DNA from 3 places in the Enterococcus diestrammenae genome. Region 3 is predicted to be linked to each of the others. Evidence: a T-box and tRNA genes for the amino acid it is inferred to sense, from the RefSeq annotation. Region 3 holds a T-box; the other regions hold tRNA genes.
What was found. A T-box is a leader RNA that pairs with one kind of tRNA and senses whether it is charged. The one in region 3 lies ahead of argS (arginine--tRNA ligase), so its partner is inferred to be a tRNA-Arg.

Region 1 (4,279 bases), on a different contig from region 3:
CGTTGCGGCGCCTTGATTGGCAAGAGGCCAAACCCATCATCTCAGAACTATTTCCAAAAGCTCAACGCCATCATCAAGGTGGGGTGCAACGGGACAGCTGGTGGCTAGACTTTAAGTTTCCACTGCGTAAGGATTATCAGTATGCAATCTATTACGATGCAAATGGAAATCCTCAAGGTTATTTGGTCTATCTTTTACAACCAGGCTTGATGACCATTGCTGAATGGACTTGGTTAAGTGGTGAGGCCTTTCGGGGATTAAATCGATTTGTAGCCTCCCATAGTGGCTCTGTCGCCCGAATTTTTTATGAGATGGGATATGATGGGGAAAATCTCCAATTTTTGACCCAGGTTCCCTTACAGGATTTTCGGGTGGTTCCAGAAATGATGGCCCGAGTAGTGGACGTAGCAAGTTTTCTAAAAGATACGAAAAAAGTGGCTAACTTACCAGAAAGTTTGGCACTGGAAATCGTTGAAGATCGCTATGCTCCATGGAATAACGGTCTTTTTGAACTTCAAAAGGGCGAGCAGGGCGTAACAATTGCTAAAGTTGCTACGACTCAGCTTCCTAAAGTGAGTTTGACTATCCAACGCTTCAGCCAATTATTTATGGGATACTTAACCCCAGAAACGCTGGCTTTTCACGATTTAATCGAGGTAGATAAAAAAACTTTAAAAAGTTTGAAGGCCATTCTGCCAGACCAAAAACCAATTTTGGAAGATTATTTTTAAAAATGAAAAACCGCTAGTCAGAAAATCCTGATTAGCGGTTTTTTCAACAAATCAAAAAACTTCCACCTGCAAAAAGCAAGGTGGAAGTGGGAAGTTTTAAAATTAACAGGTTACTGAGGAGTATTGATAGTTGTTCGAACAAATTTAAAGCGGATTGATTTTGTAGCAGGTGTTTTTGTTTCATCACAGTTGACTTCTCGTTCTTTTAAGGCAGATTTAACAACTGCTTCCCGTGATTGTTTGTATTGATTCATGCGTCGAGCAAGAATTTCTTCTTTACGCTGCTTCATAGCGATCCCTCCTAAATTGTTTGTTATTTCTATACTGGTATTCTAGCACCTATTCAATGGTGGGTCTAGTGCCTAGATTGTGTATTTTCTAACGATAAATAGCTGTTTTGTTACTGGAAAATTCAAAAAAACGAGCCTTACGTCTTTGTAGCGAGAGGCTGTGGCGTGTTTTTTTTCACAAGCGATCAAAAGAAAATTTTTTTCATTTAAAAAAAGTATAAGATAATGGAATAGACCGTTATTTACAGCCGTCAGCTTGGTTGTGACCAGATTGGTTCGTGGTAACTTCGTGGGATGATTTTAAGCAAAAGAGGATCAGGGGGTTTTATAAAGACTAACAAGCTAATCATCTTGTCGGGTTGCCGGGCTTGATTCTGAAATCGCATTAAAAACAGATGTTTACTACTTGGTAAAGGTCTAGTTGTCATTGTATAAATTACTGTCGGTAAACTAAAAATTGCAACCAAGTGGTCTAGCTAAAATAGCGATAGACCGCGTGATTGCAACAATTTTATCCAGGCTGTATAATCAAGAAAGAAAACGTTCCCTGCCGGAATCGAACCAGCAACTAATCCTTAGGAGGGATTTGTTATATCCATTTAACTAAGGGAACAAGGATAAGGTATGGTTTATTTTAACCTTGTTAATGGGGAGTTTCAAGTAGTAGCCGTGGTTTTCCTAGTTTTGCTAGGCAAAAAGCTAGACTAATGCTGGGTGGGAACTACTTTTAGAGAGTGTAGGAGGAAAGAAAATGGTAAAACGATTGATTAGTGCAACCCCTAGTGAAGTCGCACAGATGACTGGGGCCGAACTGAAACAGTCCATCAAAGCCAGTGAAGGCCGGACGATTTGTGTTGAAAATGTGGTAGGAACGATGCCACAAGTCGGTGATTTGACCAATGCGGAAGTGGCAAAAGCTTTTGGCGCGGATCTAATCTTATTGAATGGGTTTGATTGTTTCCATCCAGTGGTTATGGGAGTGCCTGGAGTATCTTTTGAGCGGGTAATGGACGAATCCGCTAAAATTGAAAACCCAATTCCAATATTGAAAAAACTTACCGGTCGACCAATTGGGATTAATTTGGAACCAATTCCAGACGACTTAGATTTGATGAGTGAACAAGTGGTCATCTCCAAAGGGCGGACGAGTTCGGTGGAAACCATCAAGCAGGCAGAAGCAATGGGAGTCGATTTCATCTGTTTTACTGGCAACCCAGGGACGGGCGTGACCAATGCAGCGATTGCTGACGCTGTGAAGATTGCAAAAGAACATTTTTCCGGCTTAATTATCGCTGGTAAGATGCACAGTGCAGGCTCCGACGAACCAGTGGTTACTAAAGAAGCGATTGCTGCTTATGCAGAGGCTGGGGTAGATATTTTGTTGATGCCAGCAGTGGGAACAATTCAAGGCTTTTTGGAACAAGATTTAATCGAAGCTGTCAAATTTGCTAAAGCGCGGGATTTGCTTACCATGACAGCCATTGGCACGAGCCAGGAAAGTGCTCGTCCAGAAACCTTGCGTCAAATCGCTTTGACTGGAAAAACTTGTGGTGTCGATATCCAACACATTGGCGATGCCGGCTATGGTGGATTAGCACCGGTGGAAAATATTTTTGAAACCTCGATTGCAATTCGAGGGATGCGTCATACCTTGTATCGTTGTGGACAATCAATCAATCGTTAATTTGCGGATTGAGGATATTAGTAAAAGGCTGTTTAGAGATGGTGCTATCTCTAAACAGCCTTTTTTCAATCCAAATCGCTCCATTTGTGTAAGGCATGGAAGGCGACGTGGCGGATTTCGTCGTAATGAATTTTTTCTTCGGCGATATAGATGCCTAGTTCGTCATAGCCACGGATTTTGCCGATAATATCTGGTGAATAGCCACCTTCTGGATCGACTTCTTCTTTTTGAAGGGCAATGACCCGATCTTTAATCTGGGCTTCTCTCAAAAGTGCGCCGATTTCTTCGGTAGTCATCATTGGTTTGGCCGGCCAAGTCAGGGCGCGTTCTTTTTTTTCAAGGGCCAACTGACTGGTGTGCTCGGAAAGGTAGAAACCGTTCCATTTGAGTTTTTTGCGATCTTGGTAAGGGTGTAATTCGTTTGTCATAAGCCATCTAATCCTCCTGCACCACCAGCATGTCCGCCGACTAAATGGGAGCGGGCAATGCTACGAGCGCCATCTAATTTACTTGTTGCGTGGACGATTGCGGTAAAGCCATATTTACTACGGATTTTGTCGATGATTTGATCCAAGCGCTGATCGGCTGCTGCTTTTTCGGGAGTTTCAAACAGACTCAGTTGGCGACTATTAGTGAAAAGTAGTTGCGAATAACTGATGCCCACATGGCGCACGACTTGTCCGCGATAATACTTGCGAAAAAGTTGAAGACAGTAGGCGGTTAGTTTTTTGGTGCTATCCGTAGCAGGGATCTTCATCTGATGAGAAAACCCACCTCTGGTCTCTCCTTGGGCGACACCGATGAACAAGCTGATACACTGGGTGAGGCAGCCATGGCGACGAATGCGAGTGGCAACTTGTTCAGCCATTTCTTTGACGACAATTTCGATTTCTTGTTGTTTGACGTAATTTTTGGGGAGAACTTGGCTATTGCCGTAAGATTTTTCCTGCACCACGGGACTTTTTTCTGACAAAATCGTTCGATCGATTCCATTGGCATGGTAATAGTATTGTTGACCCATGACGCCAAAACGCTGGCGTAGGAGTTCAGGATCAGTATGGGCCAGCTGGTAGATACTATCGATGCCCATCTGATAAAAATTTTGGGTCATGCGCCGGCCGATGCCCCAAAAGTCCTGCATGTTAGGGATTTTCCAGATGGTTTCAGGAATGGTTTGATAGGTCCACTGGGCTTGATAGTTGTCATTGTGTTTGGCGGCATTGTCCAAGGCGAGTTTGGCCAGAAGAGGATTATCGCCAATCCCGACTGTCAAGACTAACCCTAGTTTTTCCAAGACTTCTTCTTGAATCCGCCGGGCCAAGAGGTGACGTTTTTGACTACGACTCAAGGTGGGATCAGGGAAAAAGAGATTCAATGAGGCAGTCACGTCTAGAATGGATTCATCGATGGAATAAATCAGCAAATCTTCGTCAGCAACATAGTTACGAAAAATAGCGTTGAATTTGACATTTTCCTGGATGTATAGGTTCATGCGTGGAGAGACTTTGATTAAGTCAGGGTGGGCGGGTAGATTATCGGCTCGCGTGACATTTGTGATGCCGAGTGTTTTTTTT
Region 2 (4,279 bases), on a different contig from region 3:
ACTATTCGTCACCAAAAACTAAAACCTTATCGCAACTTACCAAAGAACCCATTTCTAAAGAATCTTGGCCTTTCGCCGGTCAGTAAGAAGATCATTAGCGACAGGCTCTAGGGCTGTACTTCCCGATTATCCGGATCTAGTGTTAGCTTTTGTCCTGCTGCCAAATCAGTATAGAAGCGATGCCAAATCTTTGCCACATTGTCTTCGGAATAATGCAACGCAGCTTTGGCTGACAACTGGGCATATTCGTCTAATTGACTAGGATCTTGTCGCAGAGCTGTCAACTTCTCCGACATCTGCTGGCGATCATCCGCCCCCATGTAATAGCCAGAAATCACCGATTCATAAAGGTCTAGATTTCTTACTAATACCGGTGTGTGACAGCTAAAAGATTCCAAAATACTCATAGGAAATAATTCATTATATGACGGCAACAAGAAAACGTCCGCCATATTATAGTAGTCTACCAACTGATTGCGATCGATAATCCCGGTGAAACGCAAATTTGCCGGGGGATTTTCGTAGACTTCTTGGTAGTCCTCATAGCCATCGGTGATTTTCCCAAAAGAAAAGCCCCCTACCCAGATATACTGCATTTCCGGGTGATCTTTGGCTAGTTGGATAAAGTCGTCTAAGCCTTTGCGTTTTTGAATCTGTCCCACACCTAAAACGATAAAGTCGTCGGTAGCGTAGCCCAATTCTTGTCTTTTCTCTTTTTTCTCAGCCGCTGTTTGAGGATAAAAATCCTCCGTGGACACAAAATTGGGGATGTAGCAGACTTTTTCTTCTGGGATTCCCGCTGCTACCAGTTCCGGGATAAAACTCGGATTTACCACGACCAAGATATCCATGCGTTTATAAAAGGACATGACATACCAATCAAAGACTTTTTGAAAAGGCCTAAATAAATCAATGCTTCCTTTTAAGGTTTCTGGTAGAAAATGAACATAACCAACTTTGACTCCTCGACTTTTCGGTGTCAAGGTGGAGAGATAAAACTCTGGATTGATTGTATGATAATGAGAAACATCCGCTTTTTTAGCCGAATTGATCTCGATCTTAAACTCATCTGAAAAACGTTCTTGCAGCATACGCACCAGCTCATTGTAGGCACTGCCTACCCCTTGACCTTTGACCGTATCTGCTCGCGACAACATTGTAATTGAAATCATGGCAATTCCTTTCACGCTTATAATTTAACCACTAAAACAGATTATAGCATAAACGCCCCCAACAAAAAATCAGACTGGCGACGGAGAGACTGTCAGCTAAGTAACGACTGCTTAGCTCTGATGCTAGCTTCCTTTTTTCCCTCTTTGGCAATCTGTGATAAAATCAAGAAAACAAGAAGGAGCTCACAAATGATTACTCAAAAAAAGATACAACAAGCCTTTACAATATTTGGCATTCTCGTCTTTCTCTTTAACCTCTACGAATTGATTACCGCACGCCTGCCTCGGGGAGAAATGGCAGTCGTGATACTGGAATGTCTCGCCGGTATCGCCTTAATCTATCTTCCGCAACTGATTCGGAAATTTCTAAAAGTGCAATTGCCAGTGACCATCATCTACTTCTACTGGTTTTTCTTAGGCCTCTCCGTCTTTTTAGGCACTTGCCTTCATTTGATCCGTTTTATTCCCGGCTGGGATAAACTGCTTCATGGGGTCAGCCCAATGCTATTAACCGCATTAGGCTATGGCATCTGTGGCTTACTTTTAAAAGATAAGAGTATTAGTGATGTCTCCCCTTGGCTCTTTTTAATCTTTGGTTTTGCTTTTGCTGGCGTCTGTGGTGTCTTTTGGGAATTTTGGGAATTTCTCTGTGACACGGTGGCGAATATGAACCTGCAACGCTACTTGGATTCACCGGACAACAGCGGCCCCGCCTTGATTGGTCGTGCAGCTTTGATGGATACGATGGGTGATATGTTTACCAACACAGCTGGCGCACTGATTATGGGAACTTACGCCTTTTTCAAAAAACGCAAGGATCCCCTGTATTTTGAAGCTTATCGGATTCGCTTGATTAAATAACCCCGTCAGCATCTTAGCCTCGCAAAAGCGAAAAAGTCCTGGGTGAGCCAAGAATAGTGGCTTACCCAGGACTTTTTTCACATTTTCTTGACAACAAGTTGGCCGTTTTCTATAATGAAACATGTTGCCAGTATGTCGCAGTAGCTCAGCTGGATAGAGCATCCGCCTTCTAAGCGGACGGTCGGGGGTTCGAACCCCTCCTGCGATGTTTTAATAGCTTATCAAAAGTCCTTCTATCTTCTCAGTAGAAGGGCTTTTTTGTGGGCCAAAATGACAACGGACAAGTACCTATTCTGATTGTTCCGTCGTCTCTGCTTGCTCCTCAAAGCTGACTTCCTCTACGTCTTTGGTGATCAAAATAAGCCCATCCCCTAATGGAACCAACGTCGAAGTCAACTGCGGGTGACTCATTACCAGATCCAAAAAGGCATTCAGTTTGCGGTGAATGGCGCGATTTTTACGAGGAATATCCTCGGTAGCATCCAAAATCGTCCCCCCTTGGAAGATATCATCTACCATCAGCACCCCGCCTTTGCGAAGAACCCGCAGGCATTCAGGTAAAAACTCGATGTATTTGGATTTAGCACTATCCATGAAGATAAAATCATAAGGCCCCGTTAACGTAGGTAGAATATCAGCGGCTTGCCCTTCTAATAAAGTCACCTTATCCTCCAGCCCCAGCCGAGAAAAATTGGCTTTGGCTTCTTTGATCATCACGTCATAGCGATCAATAGTTGTAACATGCCCGTTTTCCCCGACAAACTGAGCCATCAAACTTGCGGAAAAGCCAATCGCGGCACCAATTTCTAAAACATGTTGAGGTTGTAGTTGTCCTAATAAAAATTCCATAAAGACCACTGTTTCGTGTGGAATTACCGGAACCCCACGACGATTGGCCTCTCCTTCTAGTTTTCCCAATTCTCCGGTTAATGGTTTTTGGCGTTGACGCATATATGCCACTAATTCTTTTTTCACCACTGGACGGTGCATCATTTCATTTTGCATTTCTGTTCCTTTCTAAACCGACTTTTGCCAGTTTTAAACGCCCGACAAGCTGTCAAGCTTGCGGCCAGTAAATTTAGCCAAATAAAAAAAGCCGTCAGCAAACGACAGCTTCATTATAGACAAACCTGAGCTTTGACGCAATCCTCTCACTGTTCTTTATCCTCAAACAGCCAAGGATCATCCTGTTTTTTGAGGGGGCGAGACTGACGAATCAAAGTAGTGATGGTGGTAAAAGTAATGGTCAGAGCCGCAATCCAAAACAGAATTTGGCCCACCAACAAGAAAGTTTTCGTCGCCACCAATCCAAAATATGGCAAGTGAAAGGTTGGTTGCCCAATCAATTGGCTTTGGTCAACCGATCCTTCCTCTGCTTGGGAATTGCGATCACCTTTTGTATAAAAGGTTTGTCGGTGAGAGTCCATCGCCACGACCCGCCGCGTCAAAATATCTTCTCCTTCCCCCCTATAGTAAGTAATCAAATCCCCCACTTGAATTTCAGCAACCGGTGTCGTTTTAACAAAAATCAGGCTACCATTAGGAAGACTCCCCTGCATGGCATTGTCCCGAATAACTGCAATATTGAGTCCAAAAAGATGGGGAATCAAGGTCACTAACAAAACGATGGCCATCAAAAAAATTAATACAAAGGAGCTGATAGTTTTAATGTGTTTTATCTTCGCCAACGCGGCCCCTCCATTCCCTAGATCATCTTAGTATTTGTAATTTAATATCGCGATAATTAGCAATAAAATCATCCCTTAACAGGACCCACTAAAGTTTCTGTGCGTTTATTATATTATAATGAAAAACGAATACTTACAACTAAAATTTGTGTTTTATTTTAATCTTTTTAATCCTTTCCTCTCATTTCAAAACAAAGCAAACGTTATTAAATTACTGATATTGACTTATAGTAGAAAAGAAAATAAACTGATAGCGAAAGGAGCGTTTTTTATTTTATGGAATCTTTAAATAACTACGAAAAGCTAAAAGCAAACGGTAGCTTGCGCAAGCTCGGCTTTGCATCCGTCGTGGCTTTGTGTCTGACGGTTATCGGCTTCTTTTGTTATGCTTTCAGTCATCCTTTTAGCCAAAATCAAGTTGCTGAAATTACTGAGACGTGGACTTATTATCCCAAAAACAGTCCAGACAGCACCTTTAAGAGTCGCTATGTCAAACATTTACCACAAATCCGCCCCAATCAAATCATGGTGATGGAACGGAAAATGAAGACAGAAGTG
Region 3 (4,279 bases):
AACTTGTTGAAAGCTTGAGCTAATTTAATGGCATGTTTTGCGATAACGGAAGGTTCATACTTATCAGCCGCAGCCAAAACTGTATCGGGATACTGTTGTAATAATTTGATAACTTCCCAACTGTTTTCATCTTGCAAGCTGTAGACAGCCGTGGCATCTGGTGTAAACGCTGCTTTCGTCAAAATACTCATTGCCCGTGCATGGGAGTATTGAACATAAGGTCCGGTTTCCCCTTCAAAACGCACTACTTCTTCTAAATCAAAGTCAAAATTGTTCATGCGGTCATTTTTCAAATCGTGGAAAATCACTGCGCCAACACCGACTTGTTGGGCAACTTCGTCTTTATTGGCCAAAGTTGGATTTTTCTCAATAATTTGGGCTTTAGCTAATTCGGTGGCTTCCATCAAGACTTTTTCCAATAAGATAATCTTTCCTTTACGAGTAGAAAGTTTCTTGCCACCTTGGGTAATCAATCCAAAGGCCACATGAGCAATTTCATCTGACCAATCAAAGCCCATTTCTTTTAAAACGGCTTTTAATTGTTTGAAATGATAACTTTGTTCATTCCCCACAACATAGATCGATTTAGCAAAATTATACGTGCGTTTACGATACAAAGCAGCTGCCAAATCCCGTGTGATGTAAAGCGTCGCACCATCGGATTTTTTGATTAAGGCTGGGTTTAGGTCATAAGCGGAAAGATCGACAATTTCAGCGCCTTGGTCTTCTTTGAGCAAGTGTTTGGCTTCCAACAAGTCAACAATCTCGGTCATTTTGTCATTGTAGAAAGCTTCCCCGTTCATGGAATCAAAAGAAACTCCCAACAAGTCGTAAATCTTGTTGAATTCCTTTAAAGATTCTTCGCGGAACCACTGCCACAAGGAAATAGCTTCTTCGTCGCCTTCTTCTAACTTTTTAAACCAAGCCCGGGCTTCATCTTCTAAAGCCGGTTCAGTTTCGGCTTTTTCATGGAAATCCACGTATAAGCGTAACAGTTCTTTAATGGGATCAGCTTTCACTGCTGCTTCTGACCCCCATTTTTTATAAGCTACGATCAATTTACCAAACTGCGTACCCCAGTCACCTAAATGATTGATGCGAATCGGTTGATAGCCGATTTTTTCCATAATAAAGCCGATTGAATTACCAATCACAGTAGAACGCAAATGCCCCATGGAAATTGGTTTGGCAATATTTGGTGAAGACATGTCGATAGGTACTGTTTGTCCTAGACCAATTGCTGCATCGCCATAATGCTCTTTTTCGCTGATTATTTTGGCTAAAACGCTTTGGGAGATGTTTCCTTTACTCATAAAGAAATTCAGATAAGGACCCACCACTGCGATTTTTTCAAAGGAAGTCCCATCGATTTTTTCAGCCAACTCTTGAGCAATTTGCTGCGGCGCCTTACGGTAAACTTTTGCTAAAGCAAACGCTGGAAAAGCGACATCCCCATGGTCAGCTGCTTTGGGATTTTCTAACAAGCCTTGAACTTGGGCCAGCGTCAAGTCATCTTTGACCACTTCAAAGATAGCCTTTGCCACGATTTCTTTGTTATTCATAGTGATTCCTCCTGATGGTTTTTGATTTTTCCGTTGAACTTATAAACTAGCTGAGTAAATAAATAACTTGCCTTAGTTAAGGCCCTTTGTAGCAAAAAACAAAAAACGTCCCTGATGCCAAAACATCAGAGACGAGAATTTCCCGCGGTACCACTCAACTTTGCCTGCTATTGCAGACCACCTCACCTCTAACGGTAGGCTGCCGTCTGCAAGCAGAAAACTCACAAGTGCGCTTCACGCTGTCTCAAAGATCCGGCTCCCACCTCCCCGGACTCGCTTCGACTTCTCTAACCACGCTACTCTCTTGCTCAACGTTTCATATCAAACTGAGACTTATTATAGCAGAGAAGTCGTGATTTGCCTAGTTGGAAATCTAATCCCTTTTTCTTAGACCCTTGGGATGAACAGATTGCCCAAGGTAGCAGCCATCACGGCTTTAATGGTATGCAGACGATTTTCTGCCTGTTGAAACTGCTTAGCCAAAGGGGCGCGGAAAACCTCATCGGTGACTTCCATCTCAGTAAGACCGAAATCGGCTGCAATTTTTTTACCATAGATTGTTTCTTGGTCATGGAAGGCTGGTAAGCAATGCAAAAAGATGACTTCCGTATTTTCGGTAGCCGATATCAACTCCATATTGACTTGATAAGGGAGTAACTGCTCAATCCGTTCAGCAAACTTATCTTCTTCTCCCATGGAAACCCAAACATCAGTATAGAGGATATCTGCCCCTTTGACTCCAGCTTTGACATCCGCTGTCAGCAATAACTCCGCCCCTGATTTGTCAGCGTAAGCTTGTGCCAACTCGATAATCTCCCCTTCTGGAAATAGGGCTTCCGGGGCTACGATATGCACGTTGACGCCCAAAATCGCTCCTGTAACTAACAAAGAATTAGCGACATTGTTGCGCCCATCGCCAACATAAGCCAAGGTCAGCCCAGTGAGTTTGCCGAAATGCTCTTTAATCGTCAGAAAATCAGCGAGCATCTGGGTGGGATGCCACCGATCCGTCAAACCATTCCAAACTGGTACCCCTGAATACAACGCCAAATCCTCCACAGCTTCTTGACTAAATCCACGGTACTCGAGGCCGTCAAACATCCTTCCCAAGACTTTGGCCGTGTCTTCCACCGATTCCTTTTTTCCCAACTGGATATCTCCGGCACCTAAAAACTCGGGGTGAGCACCCAAATCATTACAAGCTACGGTGAAAGCCGCCCGCGTCCGGGTCGAAGTTTTTTCGAATAATAACGCAATATTCTTCCCTTGTAAGTAGGCATGGGGAATCCCTTTTTGCTTCAAGGCTTTTAGATGGGCAGCAAAATCGATTAGATACATGAGCTCCTCTTTGCTGAAATCCACTTCTTTCAAAAAACTCTTCCCTTGAAATGTTGAATATTCCATGGCGTTTCTCCTTTTTAATGTATATTTATTCATTTTTGCTAGTGTAACACAAAAAGGGAAAAGTTCAAATACTTTCCCGCCAGAAAGGTTGGCTCATACAGCGGGGACCGCCTCGGCCGCGGGATAATTCGCCGGAAGGAATCTCTAAAACCGCAATCCCTGCCTGTCGTAGCAACTGATTGGAAACGTAATTGCGATCGTAAGTGACCACTTTGCCCGGTGCAATAGCTAACGTATTGGAGCCATCATTCCATTGCTCACGAGCTGCCGCAATCGCATCGCCACCACCGGTTGGAATCAAGATCAGCTCCGATAAGCCAAGACTTTTTTTCAAAACTTGTTGCAAATCTCGTTGGGGAGTGATCTGCAACTCCCCCGCTACCAGTTCCATCACATAAATATCCAAAAGTCCCTCTGCTGTCAGAATGGCGGGATGAATCGTAAATTTATCCCGGTCCACCATGGTGAAGACGGTATCTAGATGCATCATCGCTCGTTGATTGGGCAGTTTAATCGCTAAGACTTTAGTAAAACTGCTGGATTGATTGAGAAGATTGCGAGCCAATTGCTCAATCGCTTTGGCACTGGTCCGCTGACTAATCCCCACTGCGATAACCTCTTTGTTTAGCACCAAGACATCCCCGCCCTCAATCGGAGCCGCAAAATCCCGATCCAACCATATCGGTGGTGTTAGCTGAAAATCAGGATGGTAGCGGATCATGTATTCCACAAATAATGATTCCCGTTTGCGAGCCTCATACATCATCGAATTAATCATTAAACCATTTCCGATACAGGCTAACGAATCCCGAGTGAAGTATAAACTAGGCATCGGCTTCAAATAGAAGGGGTTATCCGTATCCCTCGAAAAATCCAATAAAGAGCGACCGCTAACCTGAATCTCATCACTGCGAACCCCAGCCATTACTTTAGCTACTAACTCTGGTGTATCAAAATGCATCAAATACTCAAATAATTCTTGCCGTAAAAAAGGTGAGTAGATTTTCGATTCATCAAGCAAATCTACCACAAAAGGAATCTTGACACCACCAGCTTCAATAGCTTCCGCCGCTAGCTGTTCCAGATAGCAGACGGTGATGCCCTCCTCTCGTAGGAGCTGGGCGAAACAATCATGTTCCTGCTGGATGACTTTCAAATAAGGGATGTCATCAAATAATAATTCGGCCATCGTCGCTGGTGTTAAATTTTCCACTTCGGCTCCCGGCCGTTTTAACAACACCTTCGTCAATTTGCCAATCTCAGAAAAAACCTGTATCGCTGTCATTGCCTCTTGCCTCCTCACTAAAGCGACG

Region 1: it encodes a tRNA-Arg, which carries the amino acid that the T-box ahead of argS (arginine--tRNA ligase) is inferred to sense. The anticodon was not compared.
Region 2: it encodes a tRNA-Arg, which carries the amino acid that the T-box ahead of argS (arginine--tRNA ligase) is inferred to sense. The anticodon was not compared.

Annotation. Positions count from the first base shown of each region.
Region 1 covers NZ_JBMRGR010000002.1:136,309-140,587, forward strand. The annotation lists gene ACO03U_RS02190 (GNAT family N-acetyltransferase) at 1-731, shown strand, start outside; gene ACO03U_RS02195 (hypothetical protein) at 842-1,021, opposite strand; tRNA gene ACO03U_RS02200 (tRNA-Arg) at 1,563-1,634, opposite strand; gene ACO03U_RS02205 (DUF7916 family protein) at 1,773-2,705, shown strand; gene ACO03U_RS02210 (hypothetical protein) at 2,771-3,133, opposite strand; gene ACO03U_RS02215 (Y-family DNA polymerase) at 3,130-4,279, opposite strand, start outside.
Region 2 covers NZ_JBMRGR010000020.1:29,331-33,609, forward strand. The annotation lists gene ACO03U_RS11930 (glycosyltransferase family 4 protein) at 108-1,172, opposite strand; gene ACO03U_RS11935 (DUF2238 domain-containing protein) at 1,365-2,033, shown strand; tRNA gene ACO03U_RS11940 (tRNA-Arg) at 2,168-2,241, shown strand; gene ACO03U_RS11945 (O-methyltransferase) at 2,322-3,038, opposite strand; gene ACO03U_RS11950 (signal peptidase I) at 3,185-3,721, opposite strand; gene ACO03U_RS11955 (sensor histidine kinase) at 3,998-4,279, shown strand, end outside.
Region 3 covers NZ_JBMRGR010000005.1:11,816-16,094, reverse strand. The annotation lists gene argS (arginine--tRNA ligase) at 1-1,562, opposite strand, end outside; T-box leader at 1,687-1,883, opposite strand; gene argF (ornithine carbamoyltransferase) at 1,950-2,966, opposite strand; gene arcA (arginine deiminase) at 3,031-4,251, opposite strand.